One region of the Alcanivorax sp. IL2 genome, then DNA from elsewhere that is predicted to be linked to it. Evidence: predicted binding sites of a transcription regulator. Region 1 holds the regulator's gene; each other region holds the start of a gene.

What was found. The regulator FNR, encoded in region 1, switches genes on or off when oxygen is low (the NO sensors DNR and NnrR bind a similar motif). The targets are predictions, from matches to a motif close to TTGATNTANATCAA.
Region 2: the regulator FNR is predicted to act here: its motif matches at 3,625-3,638, upstream of ACMG4N_RS06980 (OmpW/AlkL family protein).
Region 3: the regulator FNR is predicted to act here: its motif matches at 3,432-3,445, upstream of ACMG4N_RS02665 (bacteriohemerythrin).

The regions. Positions count from the first base shown of each region.
Region 1 is NZ_CP179932.1:2,380,070-2,386,565, forward strand. It holds gene ACMG4N_RS11110 (MBL fold metallo-hydrolase) at 1-456, opposite strand, end outside; gene ACMG4N_RS11115 (hypothetical protein) at 515-997, opposite strand; gene yaaA (peroxide stress protein YaaA) at 1,072-1,845, shown strand; gene ACMG4N_RS11125 (hypothetical protein) at 1,888-2,184, opposite strand; gene ACMG4N_RS11130 (universal stress protein) at 2,201-3,118, opposite strand; gene fnr (fumarate/nitrate reduction transcriptional regulator Fnr) at 3,115-3,861, opposite strand; gene hemN (oxygen-independent coproporphyrinogen III oxidase) at 3,909-5,282, opposite strand; gene ACMG4N_RS11145 (sulfite exporter TauE/SafE family protein) at 5,349-6,119, opposite strand; gene ccoS (cbb3-type cytochrome oxidase assembly protein CcoS) at 6,116-6,322, opposite strand; gene ACMG4N_RS11155 (heavy metal translocating P-type ATPase) at 6,301-6,496, opposite strand, start outside.
Region 2 is NZ_CP179932.1:1,483,828-1,490,323, forward strand. It holds gene ACMG4N_RS06960 (hypothetical protein) at 1-327, shown strand, start outside; partial or broken gene ACMG4N_RS06965 (methyltransferase family protein) at 305-664, opposite strand; gene ACMG4N_RS06970 (PhoH family protein) at 991-2,457, shown strand; gene ACMG4N_RS06975 (hypothetical protein) at 2,601-3,605, opposite strand; gene ACMG4N_RS06980 (OmpW/AlkL family protein) at 3,747-4,430, shown strand; gene glpE (thiosulfate sulfurtransferase GlpE) at 4,584-4,904, opposite strand; gene rhlB (ATP-dependent RNA helicase RhlB) at 4,879-6,135, opposite strand; gene ACMG4N_RS06995 (DUF1145 domain-containing protein) at 6,247-6,496, shown strand, end outside.
Region 3 is NZ_CP179932.1:566,047-572,542, forward strand. It holds gene ACMG4N_RS02650 (FAD-binding oxidoreductase) at 1-843, shown strand, start outside; gene ACMG4N_RS02655 (fumarylacetoacetate hydrolase family protein) at 836-1,534, shown strand; gene ACMG4N_RS02660 (histone deacetylase) at 1,686-2,783, opposite strand; gene ACMG4N_RS02665 (bacteriohemerythrin) at 2,910-3,374, opposite strand; gene ACMG4N_RS02670 (OsmC domain/YcaO domain-containing protein) at 3,571-5,760, shown strand; gene ACMG4N_RS02675 (NAD(P)-dependent alcohol dehydrogenase) at 5,862-6,496, opposite strand, start outside.

The DNA of each region.
Region 1 (6,496 bases):
CAGCATGCCATCATCACTGAGGTAACACAGGTGATTGCCCACATGACCCGGGGTCTCGATCACCTGTAGTGAAACGCCGCCGCAATCCACCCGGTCTCCCTCGCCCAACAGACGGTCTGACTGCCAGCTTTCATCCTGCAGACCGTCGTCGGGTACCGAAGGCCCTAGGCAACGGGCGCCGGTGGCTGCCACCAACGCCAGAGCGCCGGGGGAATGGTCTCGATGGGTATGGGTGACCACCACCTGGTCGATGGGTTTTCCCAGGGTGCGGGCGGCCTGCAGGAGTGCCTGCAGGTGTTCCTGATCCTCGGGGCCGGGATCAATGACAGTCAGGCTATCCTTGCCAAACAGATAACTGTTGGTGCCTGGCCCGGTCATCATGCCCGGGTTACGCGCCAGAACCCGCCAGGCATTATCGCCAATCGGGGTAAGCTGGCCGGGAATCAGTGATGCCATAATGACTCCTGGGAGTTTGGAGGGCGCATTGTGACGATTCACCCGGCAGGATGCCAGTCTACGACTCCGGGTAGGCCAGCTTGTCGATCGCTTCCAGTTCCCAGCGATCCACCGGGGTGTCTTCTTTCGGGTGACGACTGACAACCGCAAAGGGGTAATCCTGACCAGCGGGCAGATACATTTGCACATCAATGGTCTGCTGGTAGATCACCGTGCAGTCATTCTCTGCCTTCGGGCAGGACAGGGCACGGGCCTGAAGCGTTACCGCTGCCACATTCATCTCACTGCGATTGGCCAGATTCCCGGTAAGGCGCACGCCGGATTCAGAGGCAAGGAATTCTTTCAGCGTTACCTGGATACCATCCGGAGGCAGGCGCACCTGATCGTCACGGCCGCCTTGCCAGACACCGATGCCGAGCACCATCAGGCTGGCCAATACCAGGCTCAGCACCAGATAAAACGGTCGACGGCCCCATTGCCAGCTACCCCAGAGCAGAACGGTAACCGCGATAATGACAGTCAATACCAGTAATAGGCGCATTTATTCTCCACAATTGCAGACCTCGCTCCCTCTGATTCATATAATCCCGGGAGTCATATGTAAAGGAGTAGGCCATGCTGATTGTTGTATCGCCAGCAAAAACCCTGGATTACGAGAGCGAATTGCCAGCACTGAAAACCACCCAGCCCCGATTGCTGGATGATAGCGACGTGTTGATCGAGCGGGCTCGCCAGCTCTCCCCGGCGGATGTCAGCAGCCTGATGGGTGTCAGTGACAAGATCGCGCACTTGAATGTGGAGCGGTTTGCCCAGTGGCAGCGGCCCTTCACAAAGAACAATGCTCGACCCGCAGCGTTTGCCTTCAAGGGCGATGTCTATACCGGCCTGGAAATCGGTACCTTTACTGACAACCAGCTCAAGGAAGCCCAGACGTCTTTCCGCATGCTGTCAGGACTATATGGCGTGCTACGCCCGCTTGACCTGATGCAACCCTACCGGCTGGAAATGGGCACAAAACTGGATAACCCCCGCGGCAAGGACCTCTATACGTTCTGGGGCGACATTATCACCGAACAGCTCAACAAGGATATGAAAGCGGCGAAAACCGACGTGCTCGTCAACCTGGCATCCAATGAGTATTTCAAGTCGGTGAACAAGAAAGGGATCAATGGCCGCATTGTTGAACCGGTTTTCCAGGATGAGAAAAACGGCAAGTACAAGGTGATCAGCTTTTACGCCAAAAAGGCGCGTGGCCTGATGGCGGCGTGGGTTATCAAGAAGGGCATCAAGGACCCGGACAAACTGAAGAATTTCGATGTGGCGGGATATCGTTTCGCTGCAGAGTTGTCGAGCCCGGACAAGCCAGTGTTTCGTCGGGCCGAGCAGTAGAGCTGCGCAGGAGCGCCGCTGGTGGCGCTCCTGAAACAGGGGTTAGTCTCTATCTTCGAATTCGCTGCGGGCGGCAAGCAGGCCGGTTTTCAGGCCATCCCATGCCAGTTCCACGCCGGCTTTGATGTCATCCCAGGCATCTTCGCCGTGGGACTCCAGTTTTTCCAGTTTTGCTTCCAGCTCGTCGCGACGATCCTGAATCTCGGCGATTTTCTGCTTCGCCTCGCTACGCCACTCTTCGCGCTTGTCTCCCAACCGGGCGGTCAGCCGATCCAGCTGATAATCCCAGTCTTCCAGTTTCTGGCGAATGTTGTCGGCAAAATCCTTCTTGTCTGTCATTACGTTATGCTCCTGATTAGGCTTGCCAGGGACTCTGGAAACCATCGGGTTTGATCACCAGCACATCCGTGCTGGCACGGGTTATCACGGATTCTGCGGTGGCGCCCAGCAGCAACCTTTCCGGCAGGTTGCGATGCACAGTGCCGACCACCAGCACATCCATCTTCTGTTCATCACAATATCTGGCCAGTGTTGGCGCTACCGGGCCGGACAGGATTGCCATCTGATCCGGGCCAAGTCCGTGGGCGGCACCGAATTGCAGGAAGCGCTCGCGGTAGAATTCGCGCACCTTGTCCATGCCGCCGCTGTAATCGGGGATCGCTTCCCCCACCAGCAGAATCAGGCTGTCGTCCATTTCATCCAGCACATGGCAGGCCCGCAAGGTACCGCCTAACTTGCTTGAAAACTGGCCTGCAGCATCAAGTACCTCGATTGCCAGGGGATCATTCGCCAGCTCCTCGCTGCCCGGATCCAGGGCGGCCAGTATTCTTGGGGAGGGCGACCACTGGCGGCCATGCACACACAGCACCGGGCAGGGCGCCTTGCGAATCAATTGCCAGTCCCGGGGCGTAAAAAGATGCCGGCGCAGGCCGCTCTCTTCGCTGGTATGGACAACCACCATGGCGGGTTGCAGGTCGAGGATGCTCTCGCGCAGGGCCGCCATGCTGTCTTTGTGCCACAAAATGGAAAGCTCGCAGCTATCCCTGTCTGTCAATTCACCGATCCGTTTCTGCCAGGCCTTATGGATCTGTGTGCGGGCGGCGTCCTGTCGTTCCTGGTCGACGCCAACGGCGCGCACCATGGCGGAGGAATAGGCATTGACCAGAACATGTAGCGGCGCCTTGGTGGAATCTGCTACCTGTCTGGCTTTGTGCAGGGCCGGCTGGGTGGCTTTCAGATCACTGTCGAGAATGGCCAGTACCGCAGCGCTCACAGGCTGGCTTCCAGGGTTTGACGCTCGCCGCACAGGCTTTGTCGATCAAGGATTTCCACTTCGCGGCCTTCTACCCGCAGCCATTCATTCTGTTGAAAACGGGTAAAGATACGGCTGACAGTTTCCACCGCCAAGCCTAGATAGTTGGCGATGTCATAGCGGGACATGGGCAGGCGGAATGCGCGTTCGCTGAGCCCACGCCGCTGGTGTCGAGCTGACATGGAAAGTAGCAGTGAAGCCACCCGGTCATCGGCATTTTTTTTGCTGAGCAACATGTGAAGCTCACGGTCAGAGCGGATTTCATTACTCATCAAGCTGAAAAAATGATGCTGCAGAGAAGGAATACGCTGGGAGAGCGTTTCCAGCTTCGAAAAGGGGATCTCGCAGACGGTAGCGGTTTCCAGGGCTTTGGCATTGGAAACATGGTGTGCGGTGCTGATGCCATCCATACCCAGTACTTCACCGGGCAGATAAAAGCCGGTGACCTGTTCGTCGCCTTCATCGCTGAGCACGTAGGTCTTTAGTGCGCCAGAACGAACCGCATAGACGGCCTGGAAATCATCCGCTGCGCGATACAGGTGCTCGCCGCGCTTCAGAGGGCGGCCCCGGTGAATGATGCGATCCAGCTCGTCGAGCTGTGCCGGCGCCACTGCCAGTGGGAGGCAGATGGGACTCAGGCTGCAATCATTGCAGGAAACATGTTGGGACACGATGCGTCTCCGGTTAATAGCTGCGTAATGCAAATTTCACCTTACAGTATAGGGCAGGGTGAACAACAAGCGAACAAGGTTCAAATGATGCGACTGAAACGGTTAATGGCCTCGTTCTGGGTATAACGATCAAACGGCATCACCAGGGCCCGGCTTACCAGCCGGCCCTGCTCGGTGATCACCAGCCGCTGCTTGTCCACGCGCACAAGGCCCTGATCCTCAAATTCCACCCAGGAGGCCAGGGCATCCACGAAGTAGTCCGGGAAATTGATTTGCCACTGCTCACTGAACAGATTCATGTCCACGTAAAGGTCGCACAGCAGGCGCATTATCAGGTCACGGCGCATCTGATCATCGCGATTGAGGAGATAGCCCTGCTCAATGGTGGACTGGGCCTGATCAATGGCATCGGACCAGTGGCTCAATGATTTCATGTTCTGGGCATAAAGATTGCCGATCTGGCTGATGGCACTGACCCCGAAGCCCAGCAAATCCGCATCCCCGTGGAGGGTGTAGCCCTGAAAATTGCGGTGCAGAAGCCCGTTGCGCTGAGCGACGGCAATCTCGTCGCTTTCCAGCGCAAAGTGGTCCATACCAATAAAGGTATACCCGGCATCCTGAAGAATGCGCCCGGCACGGACGAACATGGACAGCTTTTCTTCCGGGCTGGGCAAGGCCATATCCGGTATCTGCCGCTGAATTTTGAAACGCGCGGGCAGGTGGGCGTAGTTGTAGAGCGAGATTCGTTCGGGCCGCAGCTCTGCAATCTGCTCGATGGTCCGGGCGAGGCTCGATTCAGACTGCCAGGGGAGGCCATAGATCAGATCGGTGTTAATGGACTTGAAGCCGAAGTCCCGCGCCCACCCAATGGTCTGACGAATCATTTCATAGGGTTGGACCCGATTGACCGCCTGCTGAACACGCAAATCCAGATCCTGAACCCCGAGGCTGATGCGATTGAAGCCCAGGCCGCGAAGCAGCCCCAGACGGGCCTGGTCCACGGTGCGAGGGTCAATCTCGATGGCATAATCACCACGGTCATCTTCACGCAAGGTGAAGTGCCGGGCCATGTAGTACACCAGCTCGGTAATCTGGGCATCGCTGAGAAAGGTGGGGGTGCCGCCACCCCAGTGAATCTGGGTGACCGGCCTTTGGCTGTCGACCTGTTCAGCCCGCTGGCCGATTTCCTGCTTCAGGCGCTTCAGGTATTCCGTCGCTCTGCCACGGTTGGCGGTCACAACCCGGTTGCAGGCACAGTAATAGCAGACGGTGCTGCAAAACGGGATGTGCATATACAGCGACAGGGGCCGGCGAGCGGCATTACCGGCAGCAATGGCTCCGGCATAATCCGCCTCGCTGATTTCCTCATGAAACTGGGGGGCAGGGGGGTAAGAGGTGTATCGCGGTCCGGGACCGCCATACTGGCTGATCAATGTTTTGTCCCAGGTAGCCACGCCCGCTCTCCGGTTAAATGATTTCCTCCATTATTGCGGCCCTGGAATGGACTGTGTTGACCTGGATCAAGTCTCCGGCTGATGGTGATGGCTGTGTGTGTTTTTATCGACAGCGCCATGGTGACCATGATGCTGCATCTGGCTCATGGACCAGGCCTGCCAGAAGAATACCAACGCCAGCAGAAACGTCAGTGATGCCGCCACTTTTGGCCAGATACCGCTGCGAAAATGCTGCAGTCGCGAGGCGATCACACCGGTAATGGCCACCGGGATCACAGTCACCACACCGAAAACCAGCATCACCAGGGCGCCAGCCAACGCGCTGCCAGCCGTAACGGCAAGCGTCAGGGCGGTATAAATCAGGCCACAGGGCAACAGGCCCCACAAGCCGCCCAACGCCAGCGCTTTCAGCGGGCGATCCACCGGGAGTAGCCGCCGGGTCAGGGGCTGTAATCGACGCCACAGCCCGGCCCCTATGCCTTCCAGTTTTTTCAGCCACACGCCTTGCCCGAGCAGATAACCACTGAGCAGCAGCATCAGAACGCCGGACAGGCTCAGCCCAATGGCCATGGAGGGACCAGGGAGCCAATCCAGCAGCACCTTGCCCAGCATGCCAGCCAGGGCGCCAAGCACCATATAGGTGGTCACCCTGCCGATACCGAAGAGTAGCTGCCATCCCCACAGCGACTTGCCCTGGCGGCGCGATTCCGGGATCGAGAAGGTGAGTGCGCTGCTGATACCGCCGCACATGCCGATACAATGGACGCTGCCGGCAGACGCCAGCAGAACCGCGCTGGCAAGCAGAGTCAGCAGGGCTTCGGGGCTCTCTGGCATCATGGGTTCCGCTCGTCGTCGTTATCTGCAGCCTCTTTGCTCGTGCCCGGGCGGCCTTTGCGCTGTTCACGGTCTTCGAAGACTACCCGCCAGGAGGCATTGTCCAGATCATCAAACTGATCCTTGCGCAGGGCCCAGAACAGGGCCCAGATCGCCCCGGCCAGGAACAGCAATGCCAGTGGAATCAGGAGGAGGACGATTTCCATCGGGTAACTCGCGTCGCGTTGAGGGTGACCAGCAATGAGCTGGCAGACATGCCGATAGCCGCGGCCCAGGGCGGAATCCACCCGGCAACAGCAAAGGGCACCGCCAACACATTATAGAGCAGGGCCCAGGTGAGATTCTGGCGAATGGTGCGCCGGCAACGCCTGGCAAGGGCT
Region 2 (6,496 bases), 900 kb from region 1:
GATCAGCGTGGCTGGTTTTGTTCGGAGCTGGTGGCGGAACTTTATCGACGACTGGGCTGGTTGCCCCGCCAGACCCGTGCCAGCACCCTGGTGCCGGGGCATTTCGGATCCCGCCATATGCGACTTCAACACGGCAAGCTGGGCGCGGTGGAGTTCCTCAAGGCCGGATCGCAGGCAATCGCTATCCGCGCCCGTGTCAGTGTTACAGCCAGCGCCGTACCCGTTGCCGATAAGCCTGCCATTGCTCCCCGAACTGCTGAGCATGAAAGGCTTCTTCCGCCGCAATCACATGCTGCTGGATCACCCAGACAATCGGTGCCAGCATGATCAGCATCCCTGTGCTGTGCTGGTTCAGTGCCATGGCCAGGTACAGGGCAGTAAAGCCCAGGTAGATGGGATTGCGGCTCAGCCGGAACACGCCCCGGGTAAGCAGTTGGCTGGCCGGGCGATGGGGGACCAGGGTGGTGCGTGCCAGGCGCAGCTGGATGACGGCGGCCAACACCAGGGCCGTGCCGATCACCGCCAGGGCCAGGATCACCCAGCGGGCCCCGGGAAACGTCGGGGCGGGCAGGGTAAGGGCTTGATCAATGCCATAGCCCATCAGCAGGCCGCCCAGGTACAGGGCTGGCGGCGGCATCATGACGTGCGGGTGCTCAAGGGACATGGCGATAACCTGTTGACAGAAAAAGGAGGTGAGGACAAACAACCAGTGAGAATTCTAAACGCTATGACAGCCGTCCGCCTGCCCGGTGGCAAACTTTACGAGGTTTTCTATTGATCATTTCGAAAAAGCTGGGTTATGGTAATTCGAATCCCGCCATTGCGGGAGTGATCGCGATCAAAAGCTGTTACAGCTGCTGCAACTGAACCGCCAAAAGGCTTAAACCAATGGCGGCAGGCGCAGGCGTCACTCTCGCTTTATCAGGTAAGAGCCAGATCTGACGCCCCAGCCAAATGCCGCCCGAGACGCAACCGTCACAGGGGATACGCATGGAAGAGCGCGCGGCCAGACTTCACACCCTCTCCATCAACCACGCAAGCGCCAACCAGAACGATTCAACCCTCGAGCAAGAACAGCAAAAAACCTACGTCATTGATACCAACGTGTTAATCCACGATCCGAACTCGTTGCTCAACTTTGAGGAACATCGGGTGGTGATTCCCATGACGGTGCTGGAGGAACTGGACAAGCTGAAGAGCGGCAACAAATCCCATACGGCGGCGGATTGTCGCGCGGCCATTCGGCAGATCGATCGGGTGCTGGGTAGCGCCACGCCGGCGCAGGTAGAAGCGGGCATCCCCATTCCCCGCGGGCCGGAGACGGTCACCCAGGGCACGCTGACGGTGTTGATGTCGACGTCCGGGGAGCTGAATACCCCCCTGCCCAATGACCTGAACGACAATCGCATTATCAATGATGTGGTGGCCATGCAGTCCAGGCAGCCAGAGCGCCGTTTCATTCTGGTCACCAAGGATATCAACATGCGCCTCAAGGCGCGGGCCTGCGGCATCGAATCGGAGGATTACCACAACGATCAGCTGGTGACGGACATCAAGCAGCTGACCCGTGGCTATTTCGAAGTGCCCGGTTCCTTCTGGGATCAGGTGACCCAGGTGGAAACCGAGCAGGTGGGCGCGGATACCCTGCATCATCTGTCCCACGGGTTGCTGGTCAGCGAGATTCTCGGTGAAGAAGTCTATCCCAATCAGTACATCATCGATGAGCAAGGGTTCGTCGGGCGCGTGCTGGATGTGGATAACGGGGTTGTGACCTTGCGGCACTACAAGGCTGACAGCTTGCTGGATCAGGAGGTCTGGGGCCTGCGGCCCAAGAATCTGCAGCAGGCCATGGCGCTGCAACTGTTGATGGACCCGGATGTGCACCTGGTGACCCTCACCGGCGCGGCCGGTTCCGGCAAGACCATCCTGGCGCTGGCTGCCGCCATCGAAATGACGGTGGAACAGAAGCGCTACAACAAGATCATTGCTACCCGGTCAACGCCGCCGCTGGCGGAAGAGCACGGCTTCCTGCCCGGTACGGAAGAGGAAAAAATGGATCCCTGGCTGGGAGCCATCAACGACAATATAGAGGCACTGCACCTGAACGATGAAAATCCCTCGGGCAGCATTCAATACGTGAAGGAAAAGGCCAATATCCAGTTCAAGGCCATGAACTATATCCGCGGGCGCAGCTTCCAGAAATCCCTGATCCTGATCGACGAAAGCCAGAACCTGACCCCCCATCAGATGAAGGCGATCATCACCCGGGCCGGGGAAGGCTCCAAGGTGGTGTGCCTGGGCAACCTGGCCCAGATCGACACCCCCTACCTGTCACCCACCAGCTCTGGCCTCACCTACATGACCGAACGCTTCAAGCGTTTCGTCCATGGCGGCTCGGTGCAGCTGAACGGGGTGCCGAGGTCGTTGCTGGCGGAGTATGCGGAGCAGTTTCTTTAATTAATAATGAATAATTAATAGTTAATAACGCCACGATCGGGAGGTCGTGCCATACAAACGCAAGGGGCCGCGCCCAACCTTTGGGCGCGGCCCCTTTGCTTTGAAAAACAGCTGGCGTAGAGCGCGCAGCTATTAATTATTCACTATTCATTATTGATTATCTTTCTGCACGCTTCCGACTGATAAAAATCATCCAGTACCCACTGGATAAACGGTGCCAGCACACCCTGTTCGATCAGGACAGTGGCGCCGCGGGCCAGGGCGGGGGCGGTGATGTCTCGGACTTGGTTTTCGCTTATCTTCATGCCATCCAGCAGGGTTTGCAGGGGCATATCGCTGAGGGATTCAACGGCGGCGTGGATGCCTACGCTGACCAGGCGGCGGGTGTAATCCAGACGGGCCGTTTCATCGCCGATGGCACAGCTCTGGCTGATCACTTCATCAATGGTGCCGGCGGGTACCAGCTTCAGGTAGTTGGCGGGCTTCAGGGGAGCCACACGCTGATAGCCATCGCGGGCCAGTTGTTCGATGCGCTCGTTGGTGAGCTGCTTGTTCAGCCACTGTTCACCGGTTTTCAGGGTGACACGGATATTCTTTCTCAGGTAGTCGCGGATGGATTCTTCCATGCCGCCCATGGCCTTGCCCACCATGCTCTTGCGGCCCATTTTCATGACGCTGCTGACGCCGGGCAGTTTGGCCAGGGCGTTTTCTTCCAGCAGAAAATTCTTGATGCCGGTGTAGAGCATCTCGCTGACCATTTCGCTGACCAGCGGATGGCTCATGGCCGCGTGGATGGCTTTCTCGCGCAGGGTTTGCAGCTTCAGCACCTGCTCCAGGATCGCTTCGAAATGCTCTTCGCTGAGCAGCTCGCCGACAGTGGCGGGATCCTTTTCGGCAGCTTCCCAGACCGCCTTGCTGACATCGCTGACCACACCCTGTAATCCCTGGGCACTGAGTGCCTGTTGCAGCCATTGATCCACCACGGTGGTCAGGGAATCACTGTCTACCAGCTTGCCCAGCGGTACAGCTCCCAGGTTGCCGCTGGCCTGGGCCATCAGGGCATGCCAGTGCTCTTCATTTTGCAGTTGTGCACAAAGGTGTGCCTGGTGCGCATCACGCAGGGCGGAGATGAGTTCGGCGGATGACATGTAGTAAAGCCTCTTTTTATTGATTTAGAACAATACCCCCGGTCGCCATCGGTCTTTCAATAGTGCCGGTGCGGTGGCCATTACAGCCCGTGTCGGGTATCGGGTCACTGCCTCTATCTTGCTGGAAGAAAGGGGAACTGTATGCAACTGCGAGGACAAGGAAAAGCGGCGCTGCTGCTAACTGGGGTGTTGATGGCCGGGCCTGCCCTGGCTCACAAGGCGGGGGATGTGATTGTGCGTCTGGGGGGGATCAAGGTTGACCCGGATGCCAGCAGTGAGACCTTCAACCCGGCGTTGCCGGCAGTGGGGGGGCTGGGTGTGGATGTGGATGACGACACTCAGGTAGGCCTGACCCTGGCCTATATGGTCACCGACTCGATCGGTGTTGAACTGGTGGGAGCCACGCCCTTTTCCCATGACATCCTTCTGGAGACCGGGGGCGGTGGTGTGGCCATTGGGGAAACCAGCCATCTGCCTCCGACGCTGCTGGCGCAATACTATGCGCCACAGATCGGGCCGATGCGGGCTTATGTTGGGGCTGGCCTGAACTACACCCTGTTTTTTGAGGATCGCATTGATGATGCTGTGGTGAGCCCGCTATTGGGGGGTGCCGATGCCGATGTGAAGCTGAGTAACTCCATGGGTTTTGCCTGGGAGGTGGGGGCTGATTTTGCTCTCGACGACAACTGGCTGTTCAACGTCAGCGTCTGGAACATCGATATTGATACCGAGGCGCGGCTGTACGTGAATAATGCCCGCGTGGACAAGATCGATGTGGAAATCGATCCCTGGGTCTACATGGTGGGGTTGGGCTACCGGTTCTAGAAGGCGCTGCACGCATCATGCAGAGGCCGAACCTTGCAGAGGGAAAAGTGGCGGAGATGAATGGCTGCCTGAAGGCATGGGCGCCCGCAATCATCTCCGTCTGGCGTTTGCAAACCGTGTTGTATGGCGTGCCGCGTGTTACTTCTCGCGTGGTTACGCCATCTCTTCCAGCAGTTCCGGGAAGCGCTGGCGCAGGACTTCATAGCCTCCGTCCAGGCTGACCACGTCATTGAATCCCTGTTCGCTCAGCCAGTCGGCGGCGCCCTGGCTGCTGTTGCCGTGGTAGCAGTAGATCACCAGTGGCTTTTCCGCAGCGGTATCGGCCAGAAACGGTTCCACGTTGGCCTGGGTCAGGTGGACGGCGCCGCGTAAATGGCCAGCAGCAAAACTGGCCGGGTCGCGGATGTCCACGAACAGGGCATCGCCCTGCTCGAAACGGGTTTTGCCCTCATCCGGGCTGATGCGTTTTGCCATTCTCTGAGTCCTTCTCGGCGAGCAGATCCGACGGCGGGTACTCGCATTCCAGTTTCATGCCGATGGCATTCTCCAGTTCCGGCAGCAGGAAGGCATCGTCTTCACAGGCAAAGCTGATGGACATGCCGCTGGCGCCGGCCCGGCCGGTACGGCCGATACGGTGTACGTAGTCTTCCGGGTCTTCCGGCAGGTTGTAGTTCACCACATGGGATACGCCGTCGATATGAATACCGCGGCCGGCCACGTCGGTGGCGATCAGCACCTGTAGATCACCGGCGCGGAAGCGTTCCAGGGTCTTCATGCGCTGGGTCTGCGGCACATCACCGGAGATCAGCGATACCTTCAGCCCTTTCTTGTGCAGGCGATCGCTGACCCGGCGGGTAATATCCCGGCGGTTGGCGAATACGATCACCTTGTCCATGTTCATGCCGGTGATCAGGTTGTAGAGCAGGGTGAACTTGTCGTCGGCGTTGGTGATGTAGACCTTCTGCTCCACGGTGTCGGTGGTTACCTGGGTGGGCTCGATTTCCACCACTTCGGCAGCTTCGGTCCAGCGGCTGGCCAGGTTCATCACATCGTCACTGAAAGTGGCGGAGAAAAGTTGGGTCTGGCGGTACTGGGGCTTCGGGGTCATGCCGACGATGCGTTTCACATCGGGAATAAAGCCCATATCCAGCATGCGATCCGCTTCATCCAGTACCAGGAACTCCACCCGGTCCAGCCACAGGTCGCGGCGCTTGGCGAAATCCAGCAGGCGACCGGGGGTGGCTACCAGGATGTCGATCAATTCGTTTTGCAGGCGTTCCTGCTGGCGGTTGAAGTTCATTCCGCCGACCACGCTCATGACCTGCAGATCGGTGTACTTGGCCAGCGCTCTGGCATCTTTCTCGATCTGCATGGCCAGTTCCCGGGTGGGGGCCACAATCAGGGCGCGGGGCTCGCCGGCGTAGCGTTTCACCTGAATGGGGTGGCGCAGCAGGTCGTTGATCACGGTGATCAGGAAGGCAGCGGTCTTGCCGGTGCCGGTCTGGGCCCGGCCGATGGCGTCGGCGCCGGCCAGGGTGTGTTCCAGCACTTCCGCCTGGATGGGAGTGCAGTACTGGAAGCCCTGCTCGGCGATGCCGCGCATCAGGCTCAGGTCCAGATCGAAATCGTGGAAGCGGGTTTCGCCGTCTTTTTCCGGCACCGGGAACTGATCCAGGGTCCAGGTGCTTGTGTTGTCTTTTTGCATGTATTCGCTCAGTCTGAATGCAAGTGTTGGTGCCACCGTTACGGGCACCCGTTCCTGCTGAAAACGGGGTATTGTAGAAAAATTAACCAGCGCTGTCAGAGGATGTTTCGTATGGGCTTGCTTCGCGGCGTTATTGTAGTGTTTTGGGTGGCGGTAGGGTTAGCCATTTTCCTGGATCTGCCGTCCCCGTTTGATCGATTGCTGTTGGGCGCCGGACTGGTGGTAGCGGTGCTGCATCTCCTGGAGTGCATTGGCTTCATGGTGTGGATCCGTCGACGGGGCCTGTTCCACTGGCGCGATGCCCTGATGATCATGATCTTCGGGGTGGCCTATCTCAAGCCCAGAATGCGAACCATTCGGC
Region 3 (6,496 bases), 1.8 Mb from region 1:
ATCAAGAACGCCACCGGCTACGACTTCCGTCATCTGTTCATCGGCGCCGAGGGCACCCTGGGCTTTGTGGTAGAAGCCACGGTAAAACTGGCCCGCGAACCGAAAGACCTGACCGCCCTGGTACTGGGCGCCCCCGGCTTCCGGGAAGTGATGAAGATCCTGCACGCCTTCCAGCAGGACATCGACCTGACCGCCTTCGAGTTCTTCTCCGACAAGGCCATGGCCCATGTACTCGAACACGGCGTTGCCAAACCCTTCGACACCGAGTGCCCGTTCTACTGCCTGCTGGAATTCGAACAGCTGTCAGAGGCCACCGGCGATCAGGCCATGGCCATCTTTGAAAAGTGTGTAGAAGAAGGCTGGGTACTGGACGGCGTCATGAGCCAGTCCCTGCAGCAGCTGGATCAGCTGTGGCAGCTGCGTGAGCGCATCTCCGAATCCATCGCCCCGCACACCCCTTACAAGAACGACATCTCGGTCACTGTCTCCAAGGTGCCTGACTTCGTGGAAGATATCGACACTGTGGTGCAGGAGGCCTACCCGGATTTCGAGATCGTCTGGTTCGGCCACATCGGTGACGGCAACATGCACCTGAACATCCTCAAGCCCGCCGACCTGGCCAAGGAAGACTTCTTCGCCCAGTGCAACAACGTCTCCAAGTGGGTGTTCGAGATCGTCGAGAAGTACAACGGCTCCATCTCTGCCGAACACGGCGTGGGCATGACCAAGAAACCCTACCTGGAATATTCCCGCAGCCCGGAAGAAATCGCCTGCATGAAAGCGGTGAAGCACGTCTTCGATCCCAACAACATCATGAACCCGGGGAAACTGTTCGATGTTTGATGAAGTGAACACCCCGGTGGATCAGGACGGCTACCAACATCGCTGGATCGACGGTGCTCCCATCGACATCCCGGTGGGCAAGGTGGTGTGTGTGGGCCGCAACTACGCCGACCATGCCAGGGAACTGGGCAATGACGTGCCGGACGCCCCCATCCTGTTCATGAAGCCGGCCACCGCTTTAGTGAGCCTGCATGAACCTCTCGAGCTGCCAAAAGGGCAGGGCGAGGTACACCACGAAGTGGAAATGGTGGTGCTGATCGGCAAGCGCATTCACAAAGAAGCGGACCTGGACAACGTCCGCTTCAGCATCGCCGGTTACGCTGTCGGCCTGGACCTGACCCTGCGTGAGGTACAGAACACCCTGAAGGGAAAAGGCCACCCCTGGGAACGAGCCAAAGCCTTCGACGGCGCCGCCCCGGTCTCCGGCTTCATCGATGCCCGCGGCATCTCCGTGAAGCAGAAGCTCAACGTTACCCTGGAAATCAACGACGAGGTACGCCAGCACGGTCACACCGGCCAGATGCTGTTCCCCACCTTCGAGCTGCTTAGCGAAATCAGCCAGACCTTCACCCTGGAACCCGGCGACCTGGTCTTCACCGGCACCCCCGCTGGCGTCGGTCCGCTCAACAGCGGCGACAAGTTTACCGCGCGTTTGGGCAATATCATTCAGGTGTTCGGCTCCGTCGCCTGATACGCAGCCACCGCTCCCACTGAACAAATGTCACTGTTGGAACGCAGCGAATACGGTCAACATTGATGATATTTAGCCATTGGGTATTGAAGTGGCGTCGCTGCTTGAACGCACTTTGAGGCGGGTTCTATTTGGGCATGGAAGACACCACCTATTCCTCCTCAAACGCATCCCGATGAAACCCCGCCGCTTCCAGCACCTCACGTAATCCGCACTCCATCAGTTCCGGCACGTCGCCGCCGGCCATCACCGTCAACATGGTATGCACCCCCCGGGCGAGAGAGGTCAGGTTGTAGCCGCCTTCCAGCACCAGTACCAGGCGGCCATCGCAGTGTTTGTCGGCAATGCCCTGGACGATGCTGGTGAGTACTGCGAAGCCGTCGTAGCTCAGATTGAAGGCCATGTCGTTGTGGTGGGGGTCGGTGCCGGCGGAGACCAGCACCAGGTCGGGCTCAAAGCGGTCAGCGGCGGGGATCAGAATATCGCGGAAGGCCTTTTCCATGGCGATGTCGCCAGCAGATTCCGGTAGAGGAACGTTGACCGTATAGCCTTCACCCAGGCCGGCACCCACCTCATTCAAATTACCGGACCCCGGGTAAAACGGCGCGGCGCAGTGGGTGTCGAAAAACAGCACATCCGGGTCGGCCCAGAAGATGTCCTGGGTGCCGTTACCGTGGTGCACGTCCCAGTCAACGATCAGGATACGCTGGCAACCCAGTTTCGCCTGGGCATGAGCGGCGGCCACGGCCACGTTATTGAACAGACAGAAGCCCCGCGCCCGCACCGGTTCCGCATGATGGCCGGGGGGCCGCACCAGGGCGAAGGCGCTTTTCGTTTCGCCCCTCACCACGCTCTCCACGGCAGCAATGGCATTGCCCGCCGCAGAGGTGGCTGCCGGAATGCTCTCCGGCGAGACGGCGGTGGTATCGCTGTCCAGCCAGGCGCGCTGCCCTTCCAGGGAGAAGATGTGGTCCAGATAGGTGGTGGTGTGGACACGGCCCAGTTGTTCGTAGGTGGCGCGCGGACCGGACTGGAACTGTACACCGGGGATGGGCTCCTGCTTGAGCAGGTCCATGATGGCGGAGAGCCGGCCGGGGTGTTCCGGGTAGTTCCATTTGAAATTCAGCCCACCGAGAATATTCCTTACCCGCTTTTCCACCCGGCTGGGCAGAAAGGGCAAATCCACTTGCGGATCATGGCCGAGCATTACCTCGTCATAAAACACGGTTACGCTGCGCGACGCTGCCACTCGTGACTCCCTCACTTGGTGTGTGTCCTCGGTTGATTCTCCGCGCAACCCCCCGCTTAACGCAACAACACAGCCTCAATGGCCGCTGATATCAGCACGCCAATAGCGCGCTAGGCGCCATGACGACTATGACACCCGGAAATGCTTGCGCAAATTATCATTCACCCAGCCACCCAATCGCTCACGGCCAATACTGTCGATAAAGTCCCGCACCTGTTCCGTATAGTCACGATCCTCTTCAAGAATATGGTGCAGCAGCCACTTCTCCAGCACCTGCAATAGCGGCTCTGCCACGTCGACGCCTTCTTCATGGCGACGCATCAGGGATTCGATGTGGAAGGTGAACTTTCGATGCAGGTGATGGTGGTCATCCAGGCCTTCATAACCGGCCCGCTCCATGAGTGCTTCCTCGAAGCTGAAATGGGATTCGGTGTAGTCCACCAGATCATAGAGGACCCGGGCCACGCCCATCTGGGCGTCGGGCTGGCCGGCCAGCCGGTCCAGATCATTGATGTAGTCGACGATACGACGGTGCTGCTGGTCGATCAGCAATATTCCCAGTTCGTAGTCGGGGCTCCATACGATGCGCATGATCTGTCTCCGGTTTGTGATGGATAGTTACGCTAGCAAGGGGTAGATCAGGCGATGTAGACATAGATCAATGTTTGAACACCGTAGGGGGAGGCCCGGATTCCAACCCTGGAAGGTCGCCCCTACAGACGGTAGGGGGTAAAAGCTGGATAATGGCGCCCCTAGCTCACCATTTCTTAACTCCGGTAGCCCCGCCATGGAAATCAACGTCAACTTCCTCGATAACCTTCGACTGGAAGCCAAGTTCGACGACTTCACCGTCATCACCGACCAGCCCATCCGCTACAAGGGTGATGGCTCGGCGCCCAGCCCGTTTGACTATTTCCTGGCGTCGTCGGCCATGTGCGCGGCCTATTTCGTGAAGGTGTACTGCAAGGCGCGGGATATCCCTACGGACAATATCCGCCTGTCGCAGAACAACATCGTCGACCCGGAGAACCGCTATAACCAGATTTTCCGCATTCAGGTGGAACTGCCGGAAGATATTTCCGACAAGGACCGCCAGGGGATTCTGCGCTCCATCGACCGCTGCACGGTGAAGAAGGTGATCCAGACCGGGCCGGAATTCCAGATCGAGGAAGTGGACAACCTGGACGAGGACGCCCAGGCGCTGCTGATGGTGACGCCGGATGAAGCGCATCGCACCTTTATCGAGGGCAAGGACCTGCCGCTGGAGCAGACCATCGCCAACATGAGCGCCATCCTCGAAGAACTGGGGATGAAGATCGAGATCGCCTCCTGGCGCAATATCGTCCCCCATGTGTGGTCCCTGCATATCCGCGATGCGGCCTCGCCCATGTGCTTTACCAACGGCAAGGGCGCCACCAAGGAAGCGGCGCTGTGCTCGGCGCTGGGCGAGTTTATCGAGCGGCTCAACTGCAACTTCTTCTACAACGACCAGTTCTTCGGCGAGGAGATCGCCAACAGCGACTTCGTCCACTATCCCGACGAGAAGTGGTTCAAGCCCGGCCCCAACGATGCGCTGCCGACAGAGATCCTGGACGACTACTGCCTGGGTATCTACAACCCGGAGGGGGAGCTGGGTGGCTCCAACCTGATTGATACCAACTCCGGTCGGGTGGACCGGGGCATCTGCTCGCTGCCCTTTGTGCGCCACTCCGATGGTGAGACGGTGTACTTCCCCTCCAACCTGATCGAAAACCTGTTCCTCAGTAACGGCATGAGCGCGGGCAACACCCTGGCCGAAGCCCAGGTGCAGTGCCTGTCGGAAATCTTCGAGCGGGCGGTGAAGAAGCACATCATCGAGGAAGAAATCACCCTGCCTGATGTTCCTGATGCCGTGCTCGCCAAGTACCCGGCGATTGTGGAAGGCATCCAGGCACTGGAAGAACAGGGCTTCCCGGTGCTGGTGAAGGATGCCTCCCTGGGCGGCCAGTTCCCGGTGATGTGCGTGACGCTGATGAACCCGCGCACTGGCGGGGTGTTTGCCTCCTTCGGCGCCCACCCGAGTTTTGAAGTGGCACTGGAGCGCAGCCTCACCGAGCTGCTGCAGGGCCGCAGTTTCGAGGGCCTCAACGATGTGCCGCCGCCCACCTTCAACAGCCAGGAAGTCACCGAACCCAACAACTTCGTGGAGCACTTTATTGATTCCACCGGGGTGGTGAGCTGGCGCTTCTTCAGCGCCACGGCGGATGAAGATTTCTGCGAGTGGGATTTTTCCGGAACCAATGACGAAGAGGCTGCGCGACTGTTTGCCATTCTCGACGATCTGGAAAAAGAGGCCTATGTGGCGGTGTACGATCAACTGGGTGCGCCGGCCTGTCGGATTCTGGTGCCGGACTTTTCCGAGGTCTACCCGGTGGAAGACCTGATCTGGGACAACACCAATATGGCCCTGGATTACCGGGAAGACATTCTCAACCTGCACCGCCTCAGCGACGACCAGCTCAGCCAGCTGACTGAGCGCCTGGAAGAAAGCCAGATCGACAATTACACCGACATCATTACCCTGATCGGTATCGAGTTCGACGAGAACACCGTGTGGGGCCAGCTCACCGTGCTGGAGCTGAAGCTGCTGATCAACCTGGCGCTACAGCGCCATGAAGAAGCCCTGGAACTGGTGGATATGTTCCTGCAGTTCAACGACAACACGGTAGTGCGCGGGCTGTTCTACCAGGCCCTGCGCGCGGTGCTGGAGATCACTCTGGATGACGAGCTGGAGCTGGATGATTATCTGGTTAACTTCCAGCGTATGTTTGGTAAGGACACCATGGAAGCGGTGGTGGGCTCAGTGAATGGCACGGTGCGTTTCCACGGCCTTACCCCCACCAACATGCAGCTTGAAGGACTGGAGAAGCACCAGCGTCTTATTGAAAGCTACAAGAAACTGCACGCTGCGAGGGCGGCCAAGGCGGGGCTAGCGTAACCAGCCCCCAATACCTATTACTGTAGGAGCTATGCTTGCATGGCGAACAAGCTTGCGGAAGGGTTCGCCATGCAAGCATAGCTCCTACGGTAGATGCATCCTCAAGCTATTACTTCGATCACCACCTTGCCCCGACAGCGACCCGTGCGGCTGCGATCATAGGCTTGCTGGCTCTGCGCCAGAGGAAAAACGCTGTCGATGATGGGGCGCAGTTTGCCGCTTTCCACCAGCTCCGAGAGGGTGTCCAGATCCCGTGTCCAGGATTCCACCACCACGGTGCCGCAGTGCTTTCCGAACACCCGGTAGAACGGTGTGATCAGCATGGAGCGGGTGTCACCGCCGGTGGAGATGAACCAGCCATCTTCAGCGATCAGGGCATCACAGGTGCGCGGGGATTCGTAGGAGGTCACGTCGAAGACCAGATCGAAGGAACCAGCGGTGTTCCGGTAGTCACCCTGGGTGTAATCGATGATCTCGTCGGCACCCAGTTCGCGAGCGAAGTCAGCATTGCGGCCACTACAGACCCCGGTAACGTGCAAGCCCATTGCCTTGGCAATCTGAACGGCAAAGGTACCGACCCCCCCGGAAGCGCCGATGATCAATACGCTTTTGCCGGCTTCCGCCTTGCCCTTACGCAGTCCCTGTAACGCCGTCTGTGCCGCCAACGGCATGGAGGCTGCCTGCTGGAACGTTAGCGACGGCGGCTTTTTGGCAATGCGCTTCTGGTCGATGCGCG